4 regions of the Bradyrhizobium sp. SZCCHNS3002 genome follow, and region 3 is predicted to be linked to each of the others. Evidence: predicted binding sites of a transcription regulator. Region 3 holds the regulator's gene; each other region holds the start of a gene.
The links. The regulator HrcA, encoded in region 3, represses chaperone genes, less so after heat shock. The targets are predictions, from matches to a motif close to GTTAGCACTCNCNNNNNGNGAGTGCTAAC.

Region 1: the regulator HrcA is predicted to act here: its motif matches at 1,042-1,070, upstream of groES (co-chaperone GroES).
Region 2: the regulator HrcA is predicted to act here: its motif matches at 1,831-1,859, upstream of groES (co-chaperone GroES).
Region 4: the regulator HrcA is predicted to act here: its motif matches at 1,320-1,348, upstream of groES (co-chaperone GroES).

Annotation. Positions count from the first base shown of each region.
Region 1 is NZ_JAUHHY010000013.1:44,548-47,940, reverse strand. Features, by position in the region: gene QW845_RS25180 (trypsin-like peptidase domain-containing protein) at 1-962, opposite strand, end outside; gene groES (co-chaperone GroES) at 1,185-1,499, shown strand; gene groL (chaperonin GroEL) at 1,541-3,163, shown strand.
Region 2 is NZ_JAUHHY010000003.1:250,477-253,869, forward strand. Features, by position in the region: gene QW845_RS08270 (acyltransferase family protein) at 1-303, opposite strand, end outside; gene QW845_RS08275 (cupin domain-containing protein) at 526-1,104, opposite strand; gene QW845_RS08280 (usg protein) at 1,238-1,522, opposite strand; gene groES (co-chaperone GroES) at 1,903-2,217, shown strand; gene groL (chaperonin GroEL) at 2,365-3,393, shown strand, end outside.
Region 3 is NZ_JAUHHY010000025.1:5,729-9,121, reverse strand. Features, by position in the region: gene grpE (nucleotide exchange factor GrpE) at 1-236, opposite strand, end outside; gene hrcA (heat-inducible transcriptional repressor HrcA) at 367-1,455, opposite strand; gene rph (ribonuclease PH) at 1,630-2,343, shown strand; gene rdgB (RdgB/HAM1 family non-canonical purine NTP pyrophosphatase) at 2,340-2,984, shown strand; gene hemW (radical SAM family heme chaperone HemW) at 2,971-3,393, shown strand, end outside.
Region 4 is NZ_JAUHHY010000005.1:170,764-174,156, forward strand. Features, by position in the region: gene groL (chaperonin GroEL) at 1-803, opposite strand, end outside; gene groES (co-chaperone GroES) at 925-1,221, opposite strand; gene QW845_RS12615 (hypothetical protein) at 1,553-2,059, shown strand; gene QW845_RS12620 (protein phosphatase CheZ) at 2,174-2,953, opposite strand; gene QW845_RS12625 (L,D-transpeptidase) at 3,261-3,393, shown strand, end outside.

The sequences.
Region 1 (3,393 bases), on a different contig from region 3:
CGCACCTGCGTGGCGCTGCGCACCGGCATGTCGTTCGCCTTCACGATGATGTCGCCCTTGCGCAGCCCCGCGCGTTCGGCCGGGGAGCCCACGGTGACGTCGGCGACGCGCGCGCCTTGAATGCGGCCATCGGCCGGCGCGTCGAGGTCGAGCAGGGTCACGCCGATGCGGCCGCGATCGACGCGGCCGTTCGCGACGAGCTGCTCCATCACCCGTCGCGCCATGTTGATCGGCACCGCGAAGCCGATGCCGACATTGCCTCCGCCGGGCGAGATGATCGCGGTGTTGATACCGACCAGCTCGCCGCGCAGATTGATCAGCGCGCCGCCGGAATTGCCGGGATTGATCGCCGCGTCGGTCTGGATGAAATCCTCGTAGCCCTGCTTGCCCAGGCCCGTGCGTCCGAGCGCGCTGACGAGGCCGGAGGTGACCGTCTGGCCGAGGCCGAACGGGTTGCCGACCGCGATCACGAAGTCGCCGACCTCGAGCGCGTCGCTGTCGCCGAGTGCGATGGCCCTGAGCTCGATCGGGTCCCTGATCTGCAGCAGCGCGATGTCGGTGGCGGGATCGCGCCCGACCAGGCGGGCGGCGAATTGGCGGCCATCCTTGGTGCGGATCTGCGCTGTCGTGACGTGCTCGACGACGTGATTGGCGGTCATCACGTAGCCGCGCTGCGCATCGACGATAACGCCCGAGCCGGTGGCGCTGATCTGCTTCTCGACCTGCTTGGGGACGTCGAAGAACTCGCGGAACAGCGGGTCCTGGTAGAGCGGGTTGTCCTGGCGGACCTTGCCTTCGACCGAGATGTTGACGACGGCGGGCGTCACCTCCTTGACCAGCGGGGCCAATGTCGGCACCCGGCCGAGCTTGAGATCGGGAATTTGGGCCAAGGCAGGCCCGGTCATCAGGCAAAACAGAATGGCAGGCGCCAGGACGGCCCGGAGAAAAGGCGGAAGCTGCATCGTGATCCCCAACAAGTGCGATCAAGATTTTTTGGCGACGACAGAGCTGGGAAAGCGGCCGGCCCGGTTCAAGAGCCGGGCTGGCAATCGTTCCCCGAGAGTGCCAAAAAATTTGCGTGACCCTCTTGAACGAAAAGTTCGGCTTTCCTAGGTCGTTGCTCGCTCGGGGGCCTGATGGGACCCGAGGCTTGTGACATCGCTGATCTGTGAAGGAGGATGTGCATGCAATTCTGCCCATTGCACGACCGCGTGCTCGTGCGCCGTATCGATGCCGAGGAGAAGACCAAGGGCGGCATCATCATTCCCGACACCGCCAAGGAGAAGCCGCAGGAGGGCGAGATCGTCGCCGCGGGGCCAGGCGCGCGGAATGAGCAGGGGCAGCTGGTGCCGCTAAACGTCAAGGCCGGCGACCGGGTGCTGTTCGCGAAGTGGTCGGGCACCGAGGTCAACATCGACGGCAAGGATCTCCTGATCATGAAGGAGAGCGATCTGCTCGGCATCATCGAAGCTCCCGTGGCGGCGAAGAAGGCCGCCTGATCCCTCAACTGACAGTCATCGAAGGAAAGGAGACGACGAACATGGCTGCCAAGGACGTGAAGTTTTCCACCGATGCGCGCGACCGCATGCTGCGCGGCGTCGACATCCTCGCCAATGCCGTGAAGGTCACGCTCGGCCCCAAGGGCCGCAATGTCGTGATCGAGAAATCGTTCGGCGCGCCGCGCATCACCAAGGACGGCGTCACGGTCGCCAAGGAGATCGAGCTGGAGGACAAGTTCGAGAACATGGGCGCGCAGATGGTGCGCGAGGTGGCCTCGAAGACCGCCGATCTCGCCGGCGACGGCACCACGACCGCCACCGTGCTCGCCCAGGCCATCGTGAAGGAGGGCGCCAAGTCGGTGGCCGCCGGCATGAACCCGATGGATCTCAAGCGCGGCATTGATCTCGCCGTCGACGCGATCGTCGCGGACCTCAAGGCGCACGCCAGGAAGATCACCAGCAACGACGAGATCGCCCAGGTCGGCACCATCTCGGCCAATGGCGACAATGAGATCGGGCGTTTCCTCGCCGAGGCCATGCAGAAGGTCGGCAACGAGGGCGTGATCACGGTCGAGGAGGCCAAGAGCCTCGATACCGAGCTGGAAGTGGTCGAGGGCATGCAGTTCGACCGCGGCTATGTCTCGCCGTACTTCGTCACCAACTCCGAGAAGATGCGGGTCGAGCTCGAGGATCCCTACATCCTGATCCACGAGAAGAAGCTGTCGGGCTTGCAGACCATGCTGCCGCTGCTCGAGGCCGTGGTGCAGTCGGGCAAGCCGCTGCTGATCGTGGCTGAAGACGTCGAGGGTGAGGCGCTGGCGACCCTGGTCGTCAACAAGCTGCGTGGCGGCCTGAAGATCGCGGCCGTCAAGGCGCCGGGCTTCGGCGATCGCCGCAAGGCGATGCTGGAGGACATCGCGATCCTCACCGGCGGCACGACCATCTCCGAGGATCTCGGCATCAAGCTGGAGAACGTGACCCTGTCGATGCTCGGCCGCGCCAAGAAGGTCGTGATCGACAAGGAGAACACCACCATCGTCGACGGCGCCGGCAAGAAGGCCGACATCGAGGCCCGCGCGCAGCAGATCAAGCTGCAGATCGAGGAGACCACCTCCGACTACGACCGCGAGAAGCTGCAGGAGCGGCTGGCCAAGCTCGCCGGCGGCGTCGCGGTGATCCGGGTCGGCGGCGCCACCGAGGTCGAGGTCAAGGAGCGCAAGGACCGCGTCGACGATGCGCTGCACGCCACCCGCGCCGCGGTGGAGGAGGGCATCCTGCCCGGCGGCGGCGTGGCGCTGCTGCGCGCCACCAAGGTGCTCGACGGCGTCAAGACCGCCAATGCCGACCAGAAGGCCGGCGTCGACATCGTCCGCCGCGCCATCCAGGTGCCGGTGCGGCAGATCGTGCAGAACGCCGGGGAGGACGGCTCGCTGGTGGTCGGCAAGCTCCTGGAGAAGGATGCCTATGGTTGGGGCTTCAACGCCGCGACCGGCGAGTACCAGGATCTGGTGCAGGCCGGCGTGATCGACCCGGCCAAGGTGGTCCGTACCGCGTTGCAGGACGCGGCCTCGGTCGCCTCGCTGCTGATCACCACCGAGGCGCTGGTGGCGGACAAGCCGAAGAAGGCCGACGCCACCGCGGCCGCGCCGTCGATGGACTTCTGATCCGATGCAGCCGGGGGCGGCTGGCCGCAGCCACCCCCGGCTCCCCGAAAGAAATATCGACAAACAACTGATCGCTGCCCCGTGAGGTCGTGGATCGGCCACAACGCGCAGCTATCAATCAGGCCAACGACCGCAATCCGTCCACAACCGGCCACAATTGCATTCGGTGAGCCGGCTGAGAACGGACCGACGGTCGACGGGAGGTGTGGTTGAGCGCTGTCGCGCCGCCC
Region 2 (3,393 bases), on a different contig from region 3:
CGGGAGCGCCGCGAACGCCACCATGGCGTAGAGCGCCGGCAGCAGCCGCCGCACCCTCCGCTCGTAGAATTGCGCGAACGAGAAGCGGCCCTGCGCCATCTCTGCCGCGATGATGCCGGTGATCAGGTATCCTGAGATGACGAAGAAGATGTCGACGCCGACGAAGCCGCCGAAGATCGCCGGCGCCTCGAAATGGAATGCGACGACGGAGAGCACCGCGATGGCGCGCAGCCAGTCGATGTCCTCGCGATGGCCTGCACCTGAAGCCGAGCCGGCGCCCGCGTTGGCGATGCGAGGCTGCATCGATGCACGCGTGCGAGGCGCGCACGCAATGGTCGGAGCGAACTGGACGACGAAGCGCGGCAACGGGACGGGTACGCCTTTACGCAAGCCCGCGACGAACACGTCTGACGGATTCGTCGCCGGCCCATCCGTCCCAATGACGCGAGACCGGATGTCAACACACACGCGCGATGGGACCGCCGTCCACCGCGTCGCGGATGTTTCCATCCATTTCTGTCGGCTTTACGTCGACAGTTCGACGGTTTTGAAGTCGGCCGGCAGGATCACCTCGAGCAGCTCGACGTCGTCGGAATAGTCGAGGATCATGTGGCGGATCTTCGGCGGCTGGGTCCAGCAGCTGCCCTCCTTCATCAGCGTCTCGCCGACGCCTTCGAGGTAGCTCTTCACCCAGCCCTTGAGCACATAGACCATCTGGAAGTCGACCGCATGGGTGTGCAGCTTGGAGACCTCCTGCGGATTGCACGGTGGCAGCATGCGGATGACATGCGCGCGCGCCAGGCCGTGCGTCGCGTCGGCGATGCCGAGGTCGCGATAATGCGCATAGGCGCGCAGGCCGTCGGCCCTGAAATCCTCCTCGCGGTGATGGCTGATCGCGACCTTCTGCTTGCGCCGGCGCGGCGCCGGTGCTGGCCGCCCCTTGCTCACGAGCGCCTTGCGCGCGGACGGTGCAGCCGCCCTGCCCGGCTTGGCGGCCGTCTTGGCGACAGTCTTCGCCGTCGGCCTTGTCTTTGCGACCTTACGCGGCGCAGCCTTCGCGGCGGTGCGTGATGATGATGTGGTGCTGCGGCTCTTCTTGGCCATGGCGCTCTCCCTGCGAGTCCTCGGGTCAGAGGCTATCACAATTGGGGGGACTCGGCAGAGCTCCAACAAAGGTCGTCATTCCGGGGCGTGCGCAGCACGAGCCCGGAATGACACCGATGGCGGGGTTGTCAGCTCAATGCAGCACGAACACGCCGTCGACGGCGCGCAGCTCGGCGGGCTTGATCAGCTTGGAATGCGCCACGGTGACCGAGTACAGCGGGCCCTCGATCTTCTCCTCCCAGAACGCCAGGAAGTCCTGCAGCGCAGGGAATTTCGGAAACAGGTCGTAGTTCTGCCAGACATAGGTCTGCAGCAGCGAGCGATGGTCCGGCATCCGATACAGGATCTGCGCGGTCGTCAGCCCGTAACCCAGCACCTGTTTCCGAAAGTCCTCGGAAACCTCAACCCTCGACACCATGCCAACCTCCGTTTCTGGAGCGCATGTCCGTGTGGCCAACCGGGGATGGAGCCACCCGGCAACGATGCGCTCACCGCCTAGAAATGTGACGCATGTCCTCAACCCATCTCAAGCTTAAATGTTTAACGACATGTTGAAAAATGCTGCATTAGCAGCCACTTAGCCCAGGTGCTAATACGGGGTTTCGCGGTTCGTTCCGCCTCCGTTAACGCTGTCGGAACGCTTTGGCAGAGCCCGCGATCGACTGCTAATTTTTCTGCTACAAGGCCTTGCCCGGCATAAAACTCTCCCCTAAATCCAGCCCGCGTGCTGGCACTCGCCGGCGCCGACTGCCAAATCTCCAGAAACTGACAATCGCTTCAATACCTTAGGAGGACTGTATGGCTTTCCGTCCGCTTCACGACCGCGTCGTGGTCAAGCGCATCGACGCCGAAGAGAAGACCGCTGGCGGCATCATCATCCCCGACTCGGCCAAGGAAAAGCCCTCGCAGGGCGAAGTGATCGCGGTGGGCCCCGGCGCCCGCGACGAGAGCGGCAAGCTCGTCCCGCTCGACGTTCAGGTCGGTGACCGCGTGCTGTTCGGCAAGTGGTCGGGCACCGAGGTCAAGATCGACGGCCAGGAGCTGCTCATCATGAAGGAGAGCGACATCATGGGCGTTCTCACCGACACCGCGGCCAAGAAGAAGGCCGCCTAAGCGCCGTTGCCCCTCATCCTGAGGAGCCGGCTTGAGCCGGCGTCTCGAAGGATGAGGCCCCAACCACCTCCTCATCTCGTCCTTCGAGACGCCCGCTGCGCGGGCTCCTCAGGACGAGGATCTCGATCAAAACCAGGGAAACCCAATATGTCAGCGAAAGACGTAAAGTTCGGCGTCGAAGCCCGCGACCGCATGCTGCGCGGCGTGGACATTCTCGCCAATGCCGTGAAAGTCACGCTCGGTCCGAAGGGCCGCAACGTCGTCCTCGACAAGTCGTTCGGCGCGCCGCGCATCACCAAGGACGGCGTCACCGTCGCCAAGGAGATCGAGCTCGACGACAAGTTCGAGAACATGGGCGCGCAGATGGTGCGCGAAGTCGCCTCGAAGTCCGCTGACGCGGCCGGCGACGGCACCACCACCGCGACCGTGCTGGCCCAGGCCATCGTCCGCGAAGGCGCCAAGGCGGTTGCCGCCGGCATGAACCCGATGGATCTGAAGCGCGGCATCGACCTCGCGGTCGAGGCGGTCGTTGCCGATCTCGTCAAGAACTCCAAGAAGGTCACGTCGAACGACGAGATCGCCCAGGTTGGCACCATCTCCGCCAACGGCGACTCCGAGATCGGCAAGTTCCTCGCCGACGCCATGAAGAAGGTCGGCAACGAGGGCGTGATCACCGTCGAGGAAGCCAAGTCGCTCGAGACCGAGCTCGACGTCGTCGAGGGCATGCAGTTCGATCGCGGCTACATTTCTCCGTACTTCGTGACCAATGCCGACAAGATGCGCGTCGAGATGGACGACGCCTACATCCTCATCAACGAGAAGAAGCTGTCGTCGCTGAACGAGCTGCTGCCGCTGCTCGAGGCCGTGGTGCAGACCGGCAAGCCGCTGGTGATCGTCGCCGAGGATGTCGAGGGCGAGGCTCTCGCCACCCTGGTCGTGAACCGTCTGCGTGGCGGCCTGAAGGTCGCTGCCGTCAAGGCGCCGGGCTTCGGCGACCGCCGCAAGGCCATGCTGCAGGACATCGCGATCCTGACCGGCGGCCAGGCGATCTCGGAAGATCTCGGCATCAAGCTCGAGAACGTCAACCTCTCCATGCTCGGCCGCGCCAAGAAGGTGATGATCGACAAGGAGAACACCACGATCGTCAACGGCGCCGGCAAGAAGGCCGACATCGAG
Region 3 (3,393 bases):
CCGGTGATGCCGTACATGCGCGCATCGGCGACCTCGCGGGCGGTCCGCTTGCGCAGATTCTCCATCTCCGCCAGCGTGCGCAGCATCTTGTCGCGCGCGTCGGCCGCCTCCTTGGCCAGGGCCTCTGCCGAGCCGGCCTCGGGATCATCGGGCATGATGTAGGGCTTGGAGACGACGGGTTCGCTGGCCTGCGCCGGGTTTTCCGGATCATTCTTATGCAGGTCGGGATCGGTCATGGACAGACTCGCAAGTTCGGCTGACGGGTTTGGGGATATGGGGCGGGATATCGTGCTTTGAGCGTCGAAAATCAAGCGCAGCCTGACCGGCCCGCCGGAGACGCCGTCCGCGGATTAACCATCTCACGCATCAGCCACCCAGCAGCCGGCTGACCAGGCGCGCGGCATAATCGACCGTCGGAATCACCCGGGCATAGTTGAGCCGGGTCGGACCGATGACGCCGAGCACGCCGACGATGCGACCCGTGGCGTCGGAATAGGGCGACACGATCGTCGACGAGCCCGACAGCGAGAACAGCTTGTTCTCCGAGCCGATGAAGATGCGGACACCTTCCGCGCTCTCCGCGCGCCCGAGCAGATCGACGACGCCGCGCTTGGTTTCGAGATCGTCGAACAGCCGCCGGACACGCTCGAGATCTTCGAGCGCATGCAGGTCCTCGAGCAGGTTGGCGTGGCCGCGCACGATGAGCTGCCGCTCGTCGCTGTCGCCGCCGGACCAGCTCGCGACGCCGGCGGCGATCACCTTCTGCGTCAGCTGGTCGAGCTCGGCACGGTCGTGCGCCAGCGCGGTCTCGAGCTCGAGCCGCGCTTCCGCCAGCGTCCGCCCTCTGATCCGGGCGTTGAGGAAATTGGACGCCTCGGTCAATGCCGAGGACGGCACGCCCGGCGGCAGGGTCAGGACCCGGTTCTCGACCTGTCCTTCCTCGCCGACCAGAACGACGAGCGCGCGCTCGGGCTCGAGCCTGACGAACTCGATGTGCTTCAGCCGGGTGTTGGATTTGGCGGTCAGAACCACGGCGGCGGCACGGGTCAGACCCGACAGCCGGGTCAGCGCTTCATCCAGCGCCGCCTCGACCGATTGCGCCCGGCCGACGGCCGCGAGCTGGCTCTGGATCGACTGCCGCTCGGCCTCCGTCATGTCGCCAACCTGCATCAGGGCGTCGACGAAGAAGCGCAGGCCGGCTTCGGTGGGCAGCCGGCCGGCCGAGGTGTGCGGCGCGTAGATCAGGCCGAGCTGCTCGAGATCGGCCATGACGTTGCGCACCGAGGCCGGCGACAGCGGAACCGCGATCAGCCGCGAAATGTTGCGCGAGCCGACCGGCTCGCCGGTCGCCAGATAGCTTTCGACGATCTGCCGGAAGATCTCGCGCGAGCGCTCGTTCAGCTGCGCCAGACCGGCCGGCGGTGTCATCAGGTTGATCGGATCGTGGTGGGCCACCAGATGCACTCCTCCCAGCTGCCTATAATGTGTCCATGCGGCGGCTCGGTGGCAAGCCGGTCATGAGGAGGGGGCTCCGGGAGCGACGGGCCCTTGATAAACCCTTGCCGCTGCCGGTCGCGGCTCCTACAAGGCCGTCAAACACCCTCTTTCGCCTCTTTCACGGAGAGAATCATGCGGCCGAGCCGCCGTGCACCGGATGAACTGCGGGCCGTGAGCCTGGAACGCGGCGTCGTCAAATACGCCGAGGGCTCCTGCCTGGTGAAGTTCGGCGACACCCATGTGCTGGTCACCGCCACGCTCGAGGACCGGCTGCCGCCCTGGCTCAAGGGCCAGGGACGCGGCTGGATCACCGCCGAATACGGCATGCTGCCACGCGCCACGCTGGAGCGAACCCGGCGCGAGGCCTCCGCCGGCAAGCAGACCGGCCGCACCGTCGAGATCCAGCGCCTGATCGGCCGCTCGCTGCGCACCGCGATCGACCTGGAAGCGCTCGGCGAGCGCCAGATCACGGTGGACTGCGACGTGCTGCAGGCCGATGGCGGCACGCGCACGGCGTCGATCACCGGCGCCTGGGTCGCGCTGGCCGACTGCATCAAGTGGATGAAGTCGCGCAACATGATCAAGACCGAGGTGCTGCGCGCCAACGTCGCCGCGATCTCCTGCGGCATCTACAACGGCACGCCGGTGCTCGATCTCGACTACGCTGAGGATTCCGAGGCGGAGACCGATGCCAATTTCGTCATGACCGGCGACGGCCGCATCATCGAGGTGCAGGGCACGGCGGAGAAGACGCCGTTCACGGAGGCCGAGTTCCTGGCGCTGATGGCGCTCGCCCGCAAGGGCGTCGCGCGGCTGGTCGACCTGCAGAAGATGGCGGTCGCGTGAACGGTCCGCACCGCAGGCTCACCGGTCGCATCGTCATCGCGACCCACAATCCCGGCAAGCTTGCCGAGATGCGCGAGCTGCTCGCCCCCCATGGCGTCGAGGCGGTGTCGGCCGGCGATCTCGGCCTGGGCGAGCCGGACGAGACCGGTGAGACCTTCCAGGCCAACGCCCGCATCAAGGCGGTCGCCGCGGCCAAGGCCGCGCAGCTTCCGGCCTTTGCCGACGATTCCGGCATCGTGGTTCACGCCCTCGACGGTGCGCCGGGGATCTATTCGGCGCGCTGGGCCGGACCGGACAAGGATTTCACCGGCGCGATGACGCGGATCGAGCGCCTGCTGCAGGAGCGCGGCGCCGCGGGTGCCGACCAGCGCGGCGCTCATTTCGTTTCGGCGCTGTGCGTGGCATGGCCGGACGGCCATGTCGAGGAGGTCGAGGCGCGGGTCGACGGCACGCTGGTCTGGCCGCCGCGCGGCACGGCCGGCTTCGGCTACGACCCGATGTTCCTGCCAGAAGGGCACGATCGCACGTTCGGCGAGATGACCAGCATCGAGAAGCACGGCCTGCCGCCGCTCGGCCTCGGCCTGTCGCACCGGGCGCGCGCCTTCGTGAAGCTCGCGGAGATCTGCCTTGACCAGCGCTGACAGCGAAGCGTTCGGCGTCTATGTGCACTGGCCGTTCTGCCTGTCGAAATGTCCGTATTGCGACTTCAACAGCCACGTCCGGCACGCGGCCATCGACCAGGAGCGCTACGCCCGCGCCTTCGCCCAGGAGATCGCGACCACCGCCGCCCGCATTGGGCCGCGCACCGTCAGCTCGATCTTTCTCGGCGGCGGCACGCCGTCGCTGATGCAGCCGCAGACCGTCGGCGCCATTCTCGACGCGATCGGAAAGCACTGGCATGTCGCCGCTGACGTCGAGGTGTCGCTCGAAGCCAATCCGACCAGCGTCGAGGCGACGCGCTTTGCCGGCTATCGCGCCGCCGGCGTCAACCGCGTCTCGCTCGGCGTCCAGGCGATGGACGATGCGTCGCTCAAGATGCTGGGCCGACTG
Region 4 (3,393 bases), on a different contig from region 3:
CGCAGGCGGTTGACGACCAGCGTGGCCAGCGCCTCGCCCTCGACGTCCTCGGCGATGATCAAGAGCGGACGGCCCGACTGCACCACGGCTTCGAGCACCGGCAGCATGGCCTGCAGGCCGGACAGCTTCTTCTCGTGCAGCAGCACGTAGACGTCGTCGAGCTCGGCGGTCATCTTCTCGGCATTGGTGACGAAGTAGGGCGAGAGATAGCCGCGGTCGAACTTCATGCCTTCGACGATGTCCACCTCGGTGTCGAGCGACTTGTTCTCCTCGACCGTGATGACGCCCTCGTTGCCGACCTTCTGCATCGCCTGGGCGATCATCTTGCCGATCGCGGCGTCGCCATTGGCGGAGATGGTGCCGACCTGGGCGACCTCGGAGGACGCAGCGACCGGCTTGGCGCGCTTCTCGATGTCCTTGATCACGGCGGCCACCGCGATGTCGATGCCGCGCTTGAGGTCCATCGGGTTCATGCCGGCGGCAACGGCCTTGGCGCCCTCGCGCACGATGGCCTGGGCCAGCACGGTCGCGGTGGTGGTGCCGTCACCGGCGGTGTCGTTGGTCTTGGAGGCGACCTCGCGCAGCATCTGCGCGCCCATGTTCTCGAACTTATCCTCCAGCTCGATCTCCTTGGCGACGGTGACGCCGTCCTTGGTGATGCGCGGAGCGCCGAAGCTCTTCTCGATGACGACATTGCGGCCCTTCGGGCCGAGCGTCACCTTGACGGCGTTGGCGAGAATGTCGACGCCGCGCAGCATGCGGTCGCGTGCGTCGCCGGCGAATTTGACGTCCTTGGCTGCCATTTCAAAATTCTCCTGGAGTAGACCTCGACGGCGAGGGGCGTGATCGCCCGTCTGTCGCCGGAACGAGGTTGCAGAGCATTTTCGCCCGGGGCGGCTGATCGCCGCCCCCGACAGGTCGGGATCAGGCGACGACGCCCATGATGTCGGACTCCTTCATGATCAGGAGCTCCTCGCCGTCCAGCTTGACCTCGGTGCCGGACCACTTGCCGAACAGCACGCGGTCGCCGACCTTGACGTCGATCGGGATCAGCTTGCCGCTCTCGTCGCGGCCGCCCGGGCCGACGGCGACGACTTCGCCCTGCGAGGGCTTTTCCTTGGCGCTGTCGGGAATGATGATGCCGCCCTTGGTCTTCTCTTCGGCGTCGATGCGCTTAACCACGACGCGGTCGTGCAGGGGACGAAACTTCGATTTGGCCATGACGGATCCCTTTTGGGGTGCTTGGATAAGTGTTGCTGTCGGAGGAAATCTGAATGCGACCACATTTGACGCCCACTTGGCGCCAACTGGCTCGCAGCCTTAGCAATCGCGCCCTCCGAGTGCTAAAGACCGCTCGGGGAAATATGGCTTGCGGCTGTTCCTGTCAAGCAACGGCCAGCCGTTAAGCCGTTCTTGAGGCTGTTAGGGGGATGTTGTCCGGGGCCAGACATGTTAGTGGAGCGGCGTCGTCATCCGACGTCATTGCTCTGACGAGCGTTTTGCGCTTGGTTGCCGGACGGGGCAGCCACGATTCTGTTCCTAAGGGGATGCCATGACGAGTTCACGGTGCGCGCGGCCGGTTGCCAATCTCGCGATCGCGTCGGCGCTCACGATGCTTCTGGGAGCGTGCACGGGCTTCAGCCTGTCGCCGTCGCCCCCCATGCAGACCGAGGCGCCGGTCGAGCCCGAGGTTCCGGCGACGATCCGCCCCGAGGATCTCGTGGGCAAATGGGGCCTCGCCGCCTACAACAATCCGAATGACCGCGCGCGCACCGAGAAGATGGCTCTGGCGCAGTGCAAACAGCCTTACGTCATCGGGGCAGGCACGTCCGGCGGTGTCGTGATGCATCTGGCCGACCAGGCGACTCCCCAGGAACTGCGCCTGAAGGGGTCGGCCAGCGGCAAGAACTACATCGGCCCGGCCGGACCGCCCGGCGGCGAGCAGGACCGCGAGGTCATCTCCTTCGATGGCCGTGTGCTGATCACCCGCTTCGTCGACAAGGATGCGGCGACCCGTTACCAGACGATGGTCTACGTCCGCTGCGGGCCGCGCGCCTGAGATCCGGGCGATCACCCCGCAAAGGTCGAGAGTCGAACGTAAAACGCCGGCGACAGCGCCGGCGTTCTGTATGGTGACGTTGCCTGGAGCGGTCGCTGGGACTGGCCGCCGACCTCAGTTGAACATCGCGTCGATGTCGTCCTGCGAGGCGTGGCCGACCTCGCCCGCCGCCTTCGGGCCGTTCAGCAGCCTGGCGTCGCCCTCGCGGGTGTCGACGATCGGCGGCACATGCGCCTTGATGGCGTCGACGCCGCCCCAGATGTCCATCATCACCACGATGTGGTGCTCGATGAACTTCATGGTGGTCATGACCTTGTTGATGCGCTGGCCGGTCAGGTCCTGGAAGTTGCAGGCCTCGAAGATCGAGACCACGCGCTCCTGGATCTCTTCGCTCAGGATCTTCTGCTGGTCCGCCGAGTCCACCTTGGACAGCGCGCTCGCGGCCTGGTCGATCGCCTCCGCGGCTTCGAGGATCTGCTGCGTCGCCTGCTCGGTGCCGCCGACGACCGCGCCGAGCTCGCCGTTGACCTTGGCCATCTCCTCGCCGTTGAAGCTCTTGGCATGGAGGGTCGCGATCTCGCCCTTGGTGCGGTTGATCGCGTCGTGGATCAGGTCGAGCTCGACCTTGAGCTTTTCGCACTGCTCGATCTGGGCACGATAGGTCTCGAGCAGCGCGCGCGCTTCGGCGACCTCGCGTGCGGCGGATTCTTCGATGGCGGCGTTGGCCGTGTTGCTACCTCCGCTGCGGATGGCGTTGGCCATCTGGGAGCGGATCGCGCGCAGCTCGTCCATGATTTCCTTGTGGTTGGGGCCGATCTCGCCGCCCACGAAGTCGGGCTCCGGCATATGGCCGACGATTGCTTCTTCGATACGGAAACGCTTGCGAACAGCCATGATAGTATCCCTGACCTCTTGTTCGGATCAGTTCTACGCAGAGCCTATTTAACATCGCGTTCACGCCAGGAACCGCGGTTGAGCAACGCTGGCGTGCATCGTGCGTCAACTATTAACCATGCCTCGCCGGCCTTCACGCAAAATAAACGCTAGCCATCAAAACCGCCGTCGTATGCAGCGATGGTGAATCCCGGCGCCTCCCGCGTTTACCAAAGCGATCGGGTTTTGCTCTTTATTGACGATACGCGGCGGCGTTGCCGCCTCGCGCGACGAACAGTCTCCAGACGAAACAGTACAGAGTACGTCGATGTTCAAATCATTCTCCACGGCGCTGCTGGCCGGCGCATGCGCATTCTATTCAGGTCTGGATCGGGCGGCGGCCCAGGGGTTTCAGCAGCCGACCGTGATTTACAGCGGGCCGCCGCAGCAGTCCGCGCCGG